DNA from 3 places in the Bacillus sp. THAF10 genome. Region 1 is predicted to be linked to each of the others. Evidence: riboswitches for the same ligand, from Rfam matches in the RefSeq annotation. Region 1 holds a riboswitch; each other region holds the start of a gene.
What was found. Region 1 has a riboswitch for thiamine pyrophosphate ahead of thiT (energy-coupled thiamine transporter ThiT). Riboswitches for the same ligand answer to the same signal wherever they lie in the genome.
Positions count from the first base shown of each region.

Region 2: another riboswitch for thiamine pyrophosphate. It lies ahead of thiC (phosphomethylpyrimidine synthase ThiC); the one in region 1 lies ahead of thiT (energy-coupled thiamine transporter ThiT).
Region 3: another riboswitch for thiamine pyrophosphate. It lies ahead of tenI (thiazole tautomerase TenI); the one in region 1 lies ahead of thiT (energy-coupled thiamine transporter ThiT).

Region 1 covers NZ_CP045403.1:3,173,979-3,178,870, forward strand. Annotated here, with positions in the region: rRNA gene FIU87_RS16495 (16S ribosomal RNA) at 1-1,258, opposite strand, end outside; TPP riboswitch at 1,654-1,754, shown strand; gene thiT (energy-coupled thiamine transporter ThiT) at 1,826-2,404, shown strand; gene FIU87_RS16505 (hypothetical protein) at 2,508-2,693, shown strand; gene FIU87_RS16510 (DMT family transporter) at 2,770-3,675, opposite strand; gene FIU87_RS16515 (MgtC/SapB family protein) at 3,794-4,495, shown strand; tRNA gene FIU87_RS16520 (tRNA-Ala) at 4,548-4,620, shown strand; gene FIU87_RS16525 (carboxypeptidase regulatory-like domain-containing protein) at 4,718-4,892, opposite strand, start outside.
Region 2 covers NZ_CP045403.1:505,406-510,297, reverse strand. Annotated here, with positions in the region: partial or broken gene FIU87_RS02795 (class I SAM-dependent methyltransferase) at 1-181, opposite strand, end outside; gene FIU87_RS02790 (ribonuclease FAU-1 family protein) at 250-795, opposite strand; gene FIU87_RS02785 (nucleotidyltransferase family protein) at 909-1,463, shown strand; gene FIU87_RS02780 (CPBP family intramembrane glutamic endopeptidase) at 1,526-2,164, opposite strand; gene FIU87_RS02775 (NUDIX hydrolase) at 2,196-2,594, opposite strand; TPP riboswitch at 2,832-2,946, shown strand; gene thiC (phosphomethylpyrimidine synthase ThiC) at 3,085-4,869, shown strand; gene FIU87_RS02765 (serine protease) at 4,890-4,892, shown strand, end outside.
Region 3 covers NZ_CP045403.1:1,111,426-1,116,317, reverse strand. Annotated here, with positions in the region: gene thiS (sulfur carrier protein ThiS) at 1-126, opposite strand, end outside; gene thiO (glycine oxidase ThiO) at 133-1,254, opposite strand; gene tenI (thiazole tautomerase TenI) at 1,251-1,856, opposite strand; TPP riboswitch at 1,946-2,052, opposite strand; gene FIU87_RS05930 (energy-coupling factor transporter transmembrane component T family protein) at 2,403-3,185, opposite strand; gene FIU87_RS05925 (ABC transporter ATP-binding protein) at 3,166-4,602, opposite strand; gene FIU87_RS05920 (ECF transporter S component) at 4,624-4,892, opposite strand, start outside.

The sequences.
Region 1 (4,892 bases):
ACCGTCCATTGTAGCACGTGTGTAGCCCAGGTCATAAGGGGCATGATGATTTGACGTCATCCCCACCTTCCTCCGGTTTGTCACCGGCAGTCACCTTAGAGTGCCCAACTGAATGCTGGCAACTAAGATCAAGGGTTGCGCTCGTTGCGGGACTTAACCCAACATCTCACGACACGAGCTGACGACAACCATGCACCACCTGTCACTCTGTCCCCCGAAGGGGAAGGCTCTATCTCTAGAGTGGTCAGAGGATGTCAAGACCTGGTAAGGTTCTTCGCGTTGCTTCGAATTAAACCACATGCTCCACCGCTTGTGCGGGCCCCCGTCAATTCCTTTGAGTTTCAGTCTTGCGACCGTACTCCCCAGGCGGAGTGCTTAATGCGTTAGCTGCAGCACTAAAGGGCGGAAACCCTCTAACACTTAGCACTCATCGTTTACGGCGTGGACTACCAGGGTATCTAATCCTGTTTGCTCCCCACGCTTTCGCGCCTCAGCGTCAGTTACAGACCAGAGAGTCGCCTTCGCCACTGGTGTTCCTCCACATCTCTACGCATTTCACCGCTACACGTGGAATTCCACTCTCCTCTTCTGCACTCAAGTTCCCCAGTTTCCAATGACCCTCCACGGTTGAGCCGTGGGCTTTCACATCAGACTTAAGAAACCGCCTGCGCGCGCTTTACGCCCAATAATTCCGGACAACGCTTGCCACCTACGTATTACCGCGGCTGCTGGCACGTAGTTAGCCGTGGCTTTCTGGTTAGGTACCGTCAAGGTGCGAGCAGTTACTCTCGCACTTGTTCTTCCCTAACAACAGAGCTTTACGACCCGAAGGCCTTCATCGCTCACGCGGCGTTGCTCCATCAGACTTTCGTCCATTGTGGAAGATTCCCTACTGCTGCCTCCCGTAGGAGTCTGGGCCGTGTCTCAGTCCCAGTGTGGCCGATCACCCTCTCAGGTCGGCTACGCATCGTCGCCTTGGTGAGCCGTTACCTCACCAACTAGCTAATGCGCCGCGGGCCCATCTGTAAGTGATAGCCGAAACCATCTTTCAACAAGAAACCAGGAGGTTTCTTGTATTATCCGGTATTAGCTCCGGTTTCCCGAAGTTATCCCAGTCTTACAGGCAGGTTGCCCACGTGTTACTCACCCGTCCGCCGCTAACTTCTATAAAAGCAAGCTTTTAAGAAGTTCGCTCGACTTGCATGTATTAGGCACGCCGCCAGCGTTCGTCCTGAGCCAGGATCAAACTCTCCAATAAAGAGTTTGAGCTGTTGCTCAAAATTTGTTGCTAGCTTGTTACTTAAATTCGTTCATGTTAACCTCGTAAGGTCAACGTGGACGCTGTTGTTTTGTTTAGTTTTCAAAGAACATTTTCTTACAAAGTTCGCTTTAAAGCGACTTCCTTATAATATCAATTTTCTATAAGTAAGTCAAGCGAAAAATAATTGAAAAACCTAGTCGTTTCAGTAGTTAAAGCACTTGCGCCTCGCAGCGACGAAATTAAATATACCACCCCTACAACTATATTGCAATACTTTTTTTCATTTTTTTCGATTATCATGATTCATTCTTCCATTTCTCTATTTAAATAGTAATTTGTGCTTGTTGTTGATACATCCTTTATGTATGATAAAAGTAATGAAAAGCATATAGTCTATCCACGAGGGGAGCCAGTTTGGCTGAGAGTGAACCATAGTTCTGACCCTTTGAACCTGTTAGTTAGTACTATCGTAGGGATGTGGCAGTTTTATTTCTTATTATAAGCAATAAAGGGGCCTTCCTTTATTGCTTTTTTTGCGTTTAGATGAATAGAGGAGGAAAAAAGATGAAACGAACAAACACTTTGTTTTTAGCTGAGGTTGCCATTTTTGGTGCTCTTGCTTATTTACTAGATTTATTGGCAGGAGCTTTTAGTTTAGCAAATGGTGGATCGATCACCATTTCCATGGTGCCAATTTTTATTATTGCATTTAGGTGGGGACTGAAAGGCGGTTTACTTTCTGGTTTACTACTTGGACTCCTTCAAATAATAATAGGGAAAATTATTGGTGTGAATATTGTGCAGTTGTTATTAGATTACATAGTCGCGTTTGTTGGTCTGGGGCTGGCTGGTATTTTTGCAAAACAAGTAACAAACGCTGCCAAGGCAGAACAGTTTAAAAGATTAATTGTGTATGTAACATTAGCTTCCTTTATCGGGTGCTTAGTCCGTTTTTTGGCCCACTTTACAGCTGGAATAATCTTTTTCGGACATTTTGCGCCAGAAGGACAGCCTGTATGGCTCTTTTCTCTACTATATAACGGAAGCTATATGTTACCAAGCTTCATCCTCTCTACAATTGTTACTATCCTATTAATAAGAGCTGTTCCACGAATTTTCACAATGAATAAATCTTTCTCTTGAAAGCTAGCCCTCGTGGCTAGCTTTTTTGTTCTTTTAAGATAATCGCATGTTTTATAAATTCTCTCATATAATCTAGTAACAGATATGTTCAGGGGGATATGAAATGGATCTAGTAAAAATCACAGCATTTATAGTAGCATTATGCACCTCAATAGGGTTGTTCTTGTTTTCATATTTTGAAACAATTAGAATTTGCAATCAAACTGGTAAGGTATATGGAGAAGGTATGGTGTTTGGGTTTTCTCTTGCTCTATTTTTTGCATTAATGGCAAATGAACTTAGTAGCTAGTGCAATAAAGCCGACTTCAGGAAGTCGGCTTTATTGCTTTAGTAGGTACTTCCATATAAAAATTTGCTCCTATCTCCTATTCTCCCCCTACAGGTAAAGTAGGCTCAACTCTTCTTTTACGATTGCTACGTAGAAAGTAGCCAACACTAAGTATCACTAGTAGTCCACCGGCAAATTGACTGTATGTAACAATCTCCTCTAAAACGAAATAAGCTAGAACTGCTGCCCCAATTGGTTCAAATAATATAGCCATAGAAATTACATTCGTACTGATATACTTAATTGCCCAATTAAATAAAGAATGCCCTAAGAGTGTCGGGAAAATTGCTAGCATGATAAACCAAAACCAATCTGATGCAGCATAATTTGTGAACGAATCTCCTGAAATAAGAACATAGATAAACAATGTCAGACAACTAAAACTATACACAATAAACGTATAGGTAATGATGGAAACTCTCTTTCTGACATCCTGGCCAAATAGAAGATAGGCGGTTACAAGGGCACAGGCAATTAATGCAAGAAAATCACCAAACAATGCCATCCCGCTAATTTTAAAATCACCCCAACTTATAATAAAGCTTCCAGTAACTGCAAGAATACCAGATATGATAGCACGTGCACTCAGCCTTTCACGAAAAAAGATGTAGGTACCCAAAAAAGCAAAGAGTGGCTGGAGGGTGACCAATACTGTAGAGCTTGCAACACTGGTATAGTTCAAGGATTCAAACCATAAAATAAAGTGAAAAGCTAAAAATGTACCAGCTATTGCAGAAAAAAACCAATCTCTTTTGGTGATGTTTTTTAATTCACCAACATACTTCCATAAAAATATGGGTAAAAGAAAAATTACGGAGAAAAAAAGCCGATAGAATGCAATTACGCCTGCAGGAGCATCGGCTAGTTTTACAAAAATAGCCGATGCAGAAACAGTAATAACCCCGACTGCGAGTGCCATATATGGATTCAACCATTTATTCATTCTTAATCACCAATCCAAACTTAAATATAATAGATACTTTCTAATTGTACAGAATATTGTTATACTTCTCTAACAATTTATTTTCATTTTCTGCTGTAATAATGTCAGGAGGGGGCACATGGAGTTTTTTTTAGAACATCTTGAGACAAATGATTTCATTATTAAATTAACTTTTGCTACCATCGCTGGAGTGATAATTGGGTTAGAGCGAGAATTAAAGGGAAAACCGCTTGGATTAAAGACGTGTGTTATTGTGTCTGTCATGGCCTGCTTACTTACGATTGTTTCCTATGAGTCTGCTTTTCTTTACTCCAAAGAGTATTCTCGTCCGATGGATCCAGGACGTATTCCTTCATATGTAATAAGCGGCATTGGTTTTCTAGGTGCAGGGGTAATATTAAGAAGAAGCAATGAGGCTATTTCAGGTCTAACAACCGCAGCATTAGTGTTAGCATCTGCAGCACTTGGAATCACAATTGGCGCAGGATTTTTTATTGAAGGAGCTTTTGGCGTTATTTTTATTATTCTTGGTGTCAAAGTGATTCCTTCCCTTTTTGATCTAGTAGGTCCAAAAAAACTAAAAGAAAAAGAAATTAAAGTGAAGATTTTTATAGAGAAGAGCGTAAATCTTACTAATATAATGAAAGAGATCAGAGAGAAAAACCTCTCCATAAAAAGAGTGAAGATTAAAGAAGAAAAGGATGATATCGTTCTTAATTGTATCGTTACAACGAAAAAAGCGGTGTATACAACGGATGTTTACAGTGATATTAAGTCCTTAACAGGCGTTATCCAAGCAGAAGTGGAAAACTTGGATTAAAAAAAGTATTTGCAAACTTGGAATTTTTTGATAAAATAAATTCAGTCGCAACGGGGCATTAGCTCAGCTGGGAGAGCGCTACGCTGGCAGCGTAGAGGTCAGGGGTTCGAGCCCCCTATGCTCCATATTTAACACCACTGCATAAAGTGCAGTGGTGTTTTTTTCTTTCTATTAAATAGTGAAAATGCCCTAGGGGAACCCCAGGGCATTTTCTACCTTCTTTTATTTGATGATTTTTTCTAATTCTGCTGCAACCTCTTCACTTACAGCCTTCTCACCACCAAACATGGTAAGTCTATTTACGTTATTTTCCTTCAGGTATTGAGACAGTGCGGTAGATACGTTATTCCCTACTAATAAAATACCGCTGTTGTTCTTAGCTGCTAAAACTGATCCG
Region 2 (4,892 bases), 1.4 Mb from region 1:
TATTAGTTCTAACTAAATCAGCTCCAGTTCCAACTCCTACGAATAGTATTTTTTGGTTTTTGGTGAAAGTCATGTCTTGAAAAATCTTTTTTCTTGCTTGAAGGAATGGACCTTTGTTGAAAAATAAATCATATACCGGGGACCATAATTTGTAGATTTTTTTATTCCATTGGTTATTCATGTTGACACCTCGTTCAAAGCTACTTTTTTGAGTTAGATAAAGCTCTCACACCTTTTAACTGTGACTTATTACAAATCTTTCTTTTCAAGCAGCATTTCCTTATGTAGCTTCGCTAACTCCAACAATTGAAACTCATTTTGAAGAAGTAACTTATTAATCTTGTTCGCCTCTGCCCAAGCCATGTTGAATTGATCTTGACTAATCCAACCTTTTTTCAAAGCTACCTCGAGCTCTTCTGCATCTTTCTGAATGATTTCACCACTAGGAAGGACAACGATGTCAAGAAATAGGTCATCTAAGAACGGAATATTATTTTCGATTCCGTTCTTTTCCGCGATATCGATGTACCACTGAACGACTTCTCCTTTGGCGTTGAACATGGTCGTTAGAGAGTGTTGCTCGTGGATGGGAAAATGCTGAAGCCATATATAACCGTCATCCACAATGCAGACCTGCTTTTTCTCATAGGAAACCTCGAGAGGCTCTGAGACTTTTTGCACGTGGAGTAAGGTAACATACCCTTTGAATTTTTCTATATCTAGGAATGTTTGGGTGTATTGGCGTTTGATGACTCGCTTCCATTCTGCACGGTCGCCGTATTTTCTTTTTAGCATCGCTATCCCCCTTTGGAAATATCCTAATTGTACCATTTTTCAAATAACTAGGGTGAAAATTAGTGTGATAGAATAGGAATATATGTTCGTTGTTTGAAAGAGGGGTTACATTTATGGATAAATACGATGTGCTACAGATGATTCAAAGCGATGACGAGATGATGGAGATCATAAGGGCTGCACGTACATTAGGACTTCATGACTGGTGGGTTTGTGCTGGTTTTGTACGGTCAAAAATTTGGGATGTGTTGCACGGGTTTACGGAAAGAACCGCTATTCCAGATGTGGATGTGATCTATTATGACCCTTCCTATGTGGATGAAAATGTTGAAAAATTACTAGAGGAAAAATTAACAAGCTTGATGCCTCACGTACCATGGTCGGTAAAAAATCAAGCAAGAATGCACACGGTGAACAACCTTTCTCCATACATTTCTTCGGTCGATGCCATCTCGAAATTCCCAGAGACCGCGACAGCTTTGGGATTAACATTGGATAAGGAAAACAACTTGGTCCTAATTGCGCCTTGGGGACTAGAAGACGTACTGAATTTGGTGATAAAACCAACCCCGATGTTCACCGAAACAAAAGAGCTCGCTGCCATCTATGAAGAACGAATCGTGAAAAAGAATTGGAAGGGTACATGGCATAAGGTTAGGGTGTATTAGTTGGGAGATTCTCTTGGTTCTTTCAGATTTCGAATGAACCAAGAAAACCGCCCCCCTGTATTCTAGAAAAACATAGCAAATGTATTCCAAAGGGAGTGTGCTACGATCGTGACTAAGATGTTTCGGTAGCGAATGGCCAGAATGCCTAGAACTAGGCCTATTATAAATGATCCCCAAAAAGCGGCGTGTATTAGACCGAATAGGACCGATGAGATGATAAGCATGATGTATTTTATTTTGGTTGAAGGGATGAGTATTAATAGCCCTCTATAGAAAAGCTCTTCTTCTATAGGGGCAATGATGACCAATATAAAAAAGAGTTGTAGATATTCCCCAAATGTAAATGGTAAAAGTCTAAAAGAGAAGGGTTGAAACTGAAGGAATAAGGCGACCACGAGCAACCCGATGATCCAAAGATATGTACCTTTCTTTTTTAAAGGAGCGATGCTGAACATTCCGATATATTTTTTTCCAAATAACAGTAACAACAAGACGAAAAATATAATCACTGACAGCCTGTTTTGCACCTTAAAATTTAGGTTTCCTTCTGGAAGCGTGTCTGAGATGAGGATAAAGTGTTCTGGTAGTTTAATAGCGCTAAGTAAAAATCCAACAACAAAAATGGTAATAAATAAAAAGAATTTCCCTATCTTGATTAATACAGTCGGTTGATTTTGCTCTTGTACAACATTTGAATCCATCTTTTTACTCCCTCACTCTATCATTTACGTTCTAGCGAATTGTTTGTATCAAAAACTCTCTATCTTCCGGAAAGGAGAGTTCTAGTTTGCTAATTTCGTTGGCTGATTTCCAAGCTATTTTGTGAATGAGGTTGTCAGGGTCTTGGATTTTCGCTTCTCCGCCTGTGATTTCCACTTCGAAATATTGTACCTCCACGTTAATGCCATAAATTACACTTTTTTTGGAGAACAGAGGTTGGATAATTCTTGTGTCGTAGCCTGTTTCTTCTCTTATTTCTCTTATACAGCATTCTTCAAATGTTTCGTTGTCCTCTTTTCCTCCAGACGGAATTGTCCAGGCTTTTTTCTCTTCTGGTAATCCTTGTAACACCATAAGGACTTGTCCTTTTGTATTAACGCAAACGCCAGCTGAACCTTGCCAATTTTCCATGTGATTGCCTCCAAAAAATTCCTCTTATTCTACTAATAGGTAAATTTTAGCATATAGTCTTTCATATTCCAATTACAGAATGAAGGGAATTGTTCTCGCAATTTATACAGAGTTCAGCAACCATGAGCAATGTTTCCTTGTCCTTTTTCGGTGTAGTGTAAGCCGCCTTTTAATCAGAATATTTTAATATTGCTTTTATTTCACTTAAAACTCAAGTATACTAAAACCAAATTGAATAGAAATAACTAGGGGAGTCCAATAGGTTGGGCTGAGAGAGAAACACGTTAAAGTTTCTTGACCCTTTGGACCTGATCTAGATCATACTAGCGTGGGGAAGTTAGAAAAAATAATCATGTATTGAATAAACTTCTACGTACAAAGCCGGTCCATCCTTTTTGGATTCGGCTTTTTTATTTTATTCAATTCTTCATTCCTCTTTTATTGACCTAGATCTCGTCCTTTAATTTAAGAAAAGGGAGAGATTTACTTTATGTCAACCACTTCATTAAACGAAAAAAACATTTCCATCATGTCTAGTTTTTCAGGTAGTAAAAAAGTTTATGTTGAAGGCTCAAGACCCGATATCAAGGTACCGATGCGGGAAATTGAACTAAGTCCTACAACGGGCGTCTTTGGTGAAGAAGAAAATCCACCAATTCGTGTTTATGATACAAGCGGACCTTATACAGATACCAATTATTCCGTTGATATTACAAAAGGTCTTCCTCCTCTTCGAAGCACATGGATTCATGAACGAGGAGATGTGGAGGAATATGAAGGAAGAGAAGTCAAGGCGGAAGACAATGGATATAAGGATGAAAATGACCCTCGTGCTAATCATAATGTGTTCCCAGGTTTAAAGCGTAAACCACTACGTGCAAAAAAAGGTGGAAATGTCACACAGCTTCATTATGCAAGGAAGGGCATCATCACTCCTGAGATGGAATTTATCGCATTAAGGGAAAATATGAAACCTGAATTTGTGCGTGAAGAAGTTGCAAGAGGTCGAGCAATTATCCCATCTAATATCAATCATCCAGAATCAGAGCCTATGATCATAGGACGTAATTTCCATGTGAAAATCAACGCAAATATTGGGAATTCTGCTGTTTCATCCTCTATCGAAGAAGAGGTCGAAAAAATGACATGGGCCACACGTTGGGGTGCTGATAATATTATGGACCTATCCACAGGGAAAAACATTCATACAACAAGGGAATGGATTATACGCAATTCAGCTGTTCCTGTAGGAACCGTTCCTATCTACCAAGCACTTGAAAAAGTAAATGGGGTTGCCGAAGACCTTACATGGGAGGTTTACCGTGATACGTTGATTGAGCAAGCCGAGCAAGGCGTGGATTATTTCACCATTCATGCTGGTGTTCTTTTGCGATATGTTCCGCTAACGGCCAAACGGTTAACAGGTATTGTATCGCGGGGTGGATCTATTATGGCACAATGGTGTCTTTACCACCACAAAGAAAGCTTTTTATATACTCATTTTGAAGAAATCTGTGAGATTATGAAAACTTATGATGTTGCATTCTCTTTAGGAGATGGTCTACGTCCTGGTTCCATTGCTGATGCTAATGATGAAGCACAATTTGCGGAATTAGAAACGCTTGGAGAACTAACAAAAATTGCTTGGGAGCATGATGTGCAGGTAATGGTAGAAGGTCCAGGTCACGTACCTATGCACCTTATTAAAGAAAACATGGACAGACAACTTGAGGTTTGTAAGGAAGCGCCATTCTATACTCTTGGGCCACTTACCACTGACATAGCTCCTGGCTATGATCATATTACATCTGCGATTGGTGCAGCCATGATCGGTTGGTATGGTACGGCTATGCTATGTTATGTTACACCAAAAGAACATTTAGGTTTACCAAACCGAGATGATGTGCGCGAAGGTGTTATAACTTATAAAATTGCTGCCCATGCTGCTGATTTAGCGAAAGGGCATCCAGGCGCATATAAAAGAGATGATGCCTTATCAAAAGCTCGTTTCGAATTCCGTTGGAGAGATCAGTTTAATTTATCATTGGATCCTGAACGCGCGTTAGAATATCATGATGAAACGTTACCTGCAGAAGGTGCAAAAACCGCACATTTCTGTTCCATGTGTGGACCGAAATTTTGTAGCATGAGAATCTCTCAAGATATTCGTAATTACGCAAAAGAAAACAAGCTTGATACAAATGAAGCAATAGAAAAAGGAATGAAGGAAAAAGCGGAGGAGTTTAAGAAATCTGGTGGTGAATTATATCAATAACTCTTGCTGTTAGGAGGTTTATG
Region 3 (4,892 bases), 2.0 Mb from region 1:
TAAAATATCCTTGTTCTTTTCCACAATCACAACTTTTTGATCAAGCTGAAAATGCTGTAGTAGCTCGAAAACGCTTTGTATAGAATCTGGCACTTCCATAACGTCACCATTAATTACTAACTTCATCGTTTGTCACCTGTCCTTTTCTAGTGTTCTATCAAGGGAAAAAGCATCAATATAGTTAGGCAATGAATCTCCGGAGATCATGCTGGTTACTAGTTTCCCTGTTAAGGGTGCTAGTAAAATGCCATTACGATAGTGACCTGATGCAATAATTAGATTTTTAGTTTCTGGATGTTTCCCTAAATAGGGAAGTCCATCCCCTGTTTGCGGACGAATTCCCGACCATGCTTTTTCAAAAGTTGCCTGTTTGATTTTTGGAAGTATATTTATCGCTTCCTTCATCAAAGTTGATATCCCTCCAAGCGTTACATGTTCAGAAAACGTGTTGGGAAGCATTGTAGCCCCAACAATCAGTCGATTTCCGCTCTTAGGAACAAGGTAGCACTGTTCAGAAAAAATCGTACTCTCAAGAAGCGGTTCATTCGTGACCACAGAAAAGCACTCCCCTTTTACCGGGTAGGCATCTATAGGAGTCTCATATTCTCTTATTAGCTGTTTACTCCACGCTCCTGCTGCGACGACTACACTGTCACCGTAAAAATCTCCTACACTAGTAGACAGACCAACAACTCTTTCGCCCTGCTTTAAAATACTGATTACCTCGACATACTCCATTATTTCTGCGCCGAAGACTTTTGAAGCTTGTAGAAAAGCATGTGTAAGTTTAACAGGATTCACATGGCCATCAGAAGGAATATCCATGCCTCCCACAAAGGAGTTACTAAGATGGTTTTCACGTGCTTGAACCTGCTCCATCGTCAGCCATTCTGCTCTTTCCCCAAGCTTTTGCTGAAATTTCACGATGTTTTTGATCTTCTCCGCTTCTTCTTCGTTCATGGCAAGCTTTAGCATTCCTCTTTGTACAAGCTCAAAATCTATTCCAGAATGCTCCTTCAGTTCATATTGCAGAGATGGGAACATCGCTCTGCTTTCCTTTGCCATCTCAAATAGTGGACCTTCCTCGGTTACTTCCACCTGGGCTCCAAGCATCCCAGCAGCTGCCTTAGAAGCTTTATCGCCAACTTTCCCCTTTTCCAGCAGTAGCACCTTATATCCTTTCCTACTCAAAAAATATGCTGCCGAGCATCCGATGACACCACCACCAACAATAATCACATCATACGTTTTCAAGCCATCTCCTCCTTACCATTGAGGTGATAATCTTGCACTGCTCTCACACAGTCTGCTTCATCCCAAATTCCTGACATCACCGCAATTCCTTCTGCTCCTGCAAGTAATACTTCGGGAGTTCTTTTAGGTGTGATCCCACCGATAGCAATGACAGGAATATGTAAGAGTTTTGATATCTCTCTTAACTCATGAAGGGCTTTTGGCTTTTTCCCAAGCTTAGAGGCGGTCTCATAAACATGCCCATAGACCACAAAGTCTGCTCCATCCCTTTCTGCACGCACCGCTTCTTCCAAACTATGCACGGAGCTTCCGACCTTTAGTTGAGGAAAGCATCTACGAACCTCTGATACTGGCAAGCTATGATAGGCAAGCTGTACGCCACCTAGTTCCATGACCACTGCAACATCTACTCGGTCATTAAGCAATATCTTCTTAGGAGGCACACCAGCATCAATCAGATTGCTCACGAGCTGAATTAGCTCTCTAGCAGGGCGGTGCTTTTCACGAATATGGATAAAATTTACCTGCTCGTGAATGAGGAAAAGCTTTTCAGTTAGCTCTTCTATTGTTCTCTTTCCATCTGTGATGACATGTAACTGCATGATTTCCCACCTTTTTTTATTCAAAACAACAAAAAACCACCCTTTAGCGTAAAGGGTGGTTATATATCTACATCATAATTCTTTAAATGAATAGAGTTTCGCCACTTCCCTACGCTAGTATGAACTAGATCAGGTTCAAAGGGTCTGGAAATTACTCTTTCCATCTCAGTCACTTCTGACTCCCCTAGTGTTTCAGAGTATGTAATTGTAAATATAGTATAGCATAAAATACTTATCCAGAAAAATCATAACTTATAAACTTTTATTCATGGTACTATCATGATATACATTTAATTTAATGGATAAAAAGAAAGCAGGTGAAATTGTGCTAAAAGAAAAAATCTCTTTTTATGCCATAACTGTAATAACATTTATTATTTATTACAATATTTTCGTTTATCTTTGGGAGAGAACGATTGTGCCTTTGTTCGGAGTAAAAAGTGTTTTTGATTTGCTGGGACTTATATTATTAATATTTTTTATTCTTCCTCTATCATTACTATCATCACATAAAATCACTAGATTTTTCTTATCGAACTAATGATATTAGTGCCGTACATCCGTTACTGGTATGTATGGGTAAAACATCCCCAGATAAACAGCAAACACATACAAACTCAAAAACAATAAGATAAATAATGGCTCTAAGTAGGAATAGCCCGTTTTATAATAGTAGGTTCGTTTGTAAGTGGAGTTGAATTTTTTTGCCTCCATTGCCACTGCAATTCGATGTGCTCGTCTGATGCTTTGCGAGAGTAATGGAATGCTATAAAGGTATATTTTTTTTAACAACGAACCTTTTACACCCCGAATTTTCCATGCATTTCTAAGCTGCAAAAATTCATAACCGATTAACGGGATAAGCCGAAAGCCTGCCATAAAGCTATAGGCGTATTTAGCCGGGAGCTTCCACTGCTGCATTAACGAGTAAAATAAGAGCACAGGTTTGGTTGTAAGAACAAAAATCAGGCCAAAAAAAGCAATGGCTAAAGAGCGTAATCCAAGGTGAACCCCACGATAAAAGCTTTCCTCGGTGATGTGAATCAAACCATATTGAAACCAGGTTGTTTCTCCTTTTCCAAACAGAATCATCGAAATGGCTGAAGTAAAAAACATAAACGAAAATGGAATAAGGATCATGAGCTTTAATCGATAAGTTTGGCCAGTTAAAAAGAGATAAAGGAGTAACAGCAGCAGGGTAAGGTTTATCATGATATTCAGGTTGTGAATGAAAAGCAATGTAACAAACAGGATGACCATCATTCCTAGCTTAAAGCTTGGATTTACATCATGTAACCAGGTTTTATGTTTATATAGCTCCAACTGCATGAGATTTACTCCTTCTATTATTTTCGATTATTTCGACAAGCCTGCCATCCTGTATTGACCAAACTGTATTGGCAAAGCTTGAAACAATCTGTTCGTCATGAGTTACCATCAAAATTGCGACACCTTCTTGTCTCAGCTTTTCCAGCCATTCAAGCATCCTGAACGTGTTTTTGCTGTCCTGGCCAAAGGTTGGTTCATCTAATAAGAGGATTTTGGGACGATGGACAACTGCCGCTGCGACACTCAGTCTTCTCTTTTGTCCCATTGATAGCTGATATGGATGCTGTTTCCTGACATGCTCCAGCTGAAACAGCGATAACAGCTCATCAATCCGCAACCTTATGTCCTCTTGTGAGAATTTTTTCTGAAGCAGGGTGTACCCGATCTCCTCTTCCACTGATTTTGTGACAAATTGATGCTCTGGATTTTGAAAAACAAACGTCATCACATCTGACGGAACATCCTTTACCTTTTTCCCATCTAGCAACAGATCACCTCTTGTTTTCAAAAGCTTCATGAAGGATTCGAGCAGGGTGCTTTTCCCTGCTCCATTCTCCCCAGTAATCGCAATCCATTCGCCTTTTGAAACAGTAACCTCTGGCACCGTTATTTTTCGTTCCCTGCCTCTAAAACCAGAAAAGTCTGTTGCATGGAGTACCACTTCAGGTGATGAATCGTTATTTAATGGTGTTCCTCGTTCAGACAAATAATCTCGCCATGCACCCGGATACCAAACACCGTACTTTTTTAAAAGTGGACGTTCTTGCTGGAAAACGTCTGCGGGAGTGGCATCTGCCATTATTTGGCCTTCCTCATTCAGGACAATCACTCTATCAGAGAAACCCTCAAGCTGTTCAATTTTATGCTCGACAATGATAACGGTTTTGTCTCTGCACACCTTTTTGAGGATATCCCAAACCTCCATTGTTCCTACAGGATCGAGTAAAGCTGTCGGTTCATCTAAAAATAAGACATCTGGCTCCATTGCTAAAACAGAAGCAATCGCAAGACGCTGCTTCATTCCACCGGAGAGCTCCTGAATTTTTGTCCGTAGATTCAGTCCTTGTAGACCGACCATTTCTAAAAGATCCATCATTCTCGCTCTCATATTCTCTCTAGGAACTGCTAAATTTTCCAATACAAAGGCCAGCTCTTCATCGACATAGGGCATACAAAACTGAGTATCAGGATCCTGAAAAACATATCCCCATGAGTCAGGTACTTCATGCTTTTCTGCAAGCAACGGCACATCCAGCACATTTGGGATAAGGCCACATAATATCTGTAATAACGTAGATTTCCCACACCCGGAAGGTCCTATAATTAACACCTTTTCTCTTTGCTGAATAGACAAGTGAAAGTGTCGAAAAAGCTGTTTGCCACCGGGGTATTTTGCATTCATGTTGACAAGCTCCATCGTTTCTCGCCACCTATTTTTCTAGTTTTTTAATGATTCATAGTCTTCTTTGGAAGAAGGCCGTAGGAGGCTGGTAATTCCGGTTGCCTCTAGCGCTTTGACAAGAATGACAGCCAAGACACCTGCTAAAAGAATGCCCGAAATAATTCGGAAAGAGATTAATAGCATGAGATTCCACCAAACATAATCAAATAGATATCCCCTGAATAAATCCAATAGCAATGACCCAATTGCCGCAGCCGCTCCTGCTAGTGAAGCCACTAGCATGTTATAGCGCTTATATCGAAAAG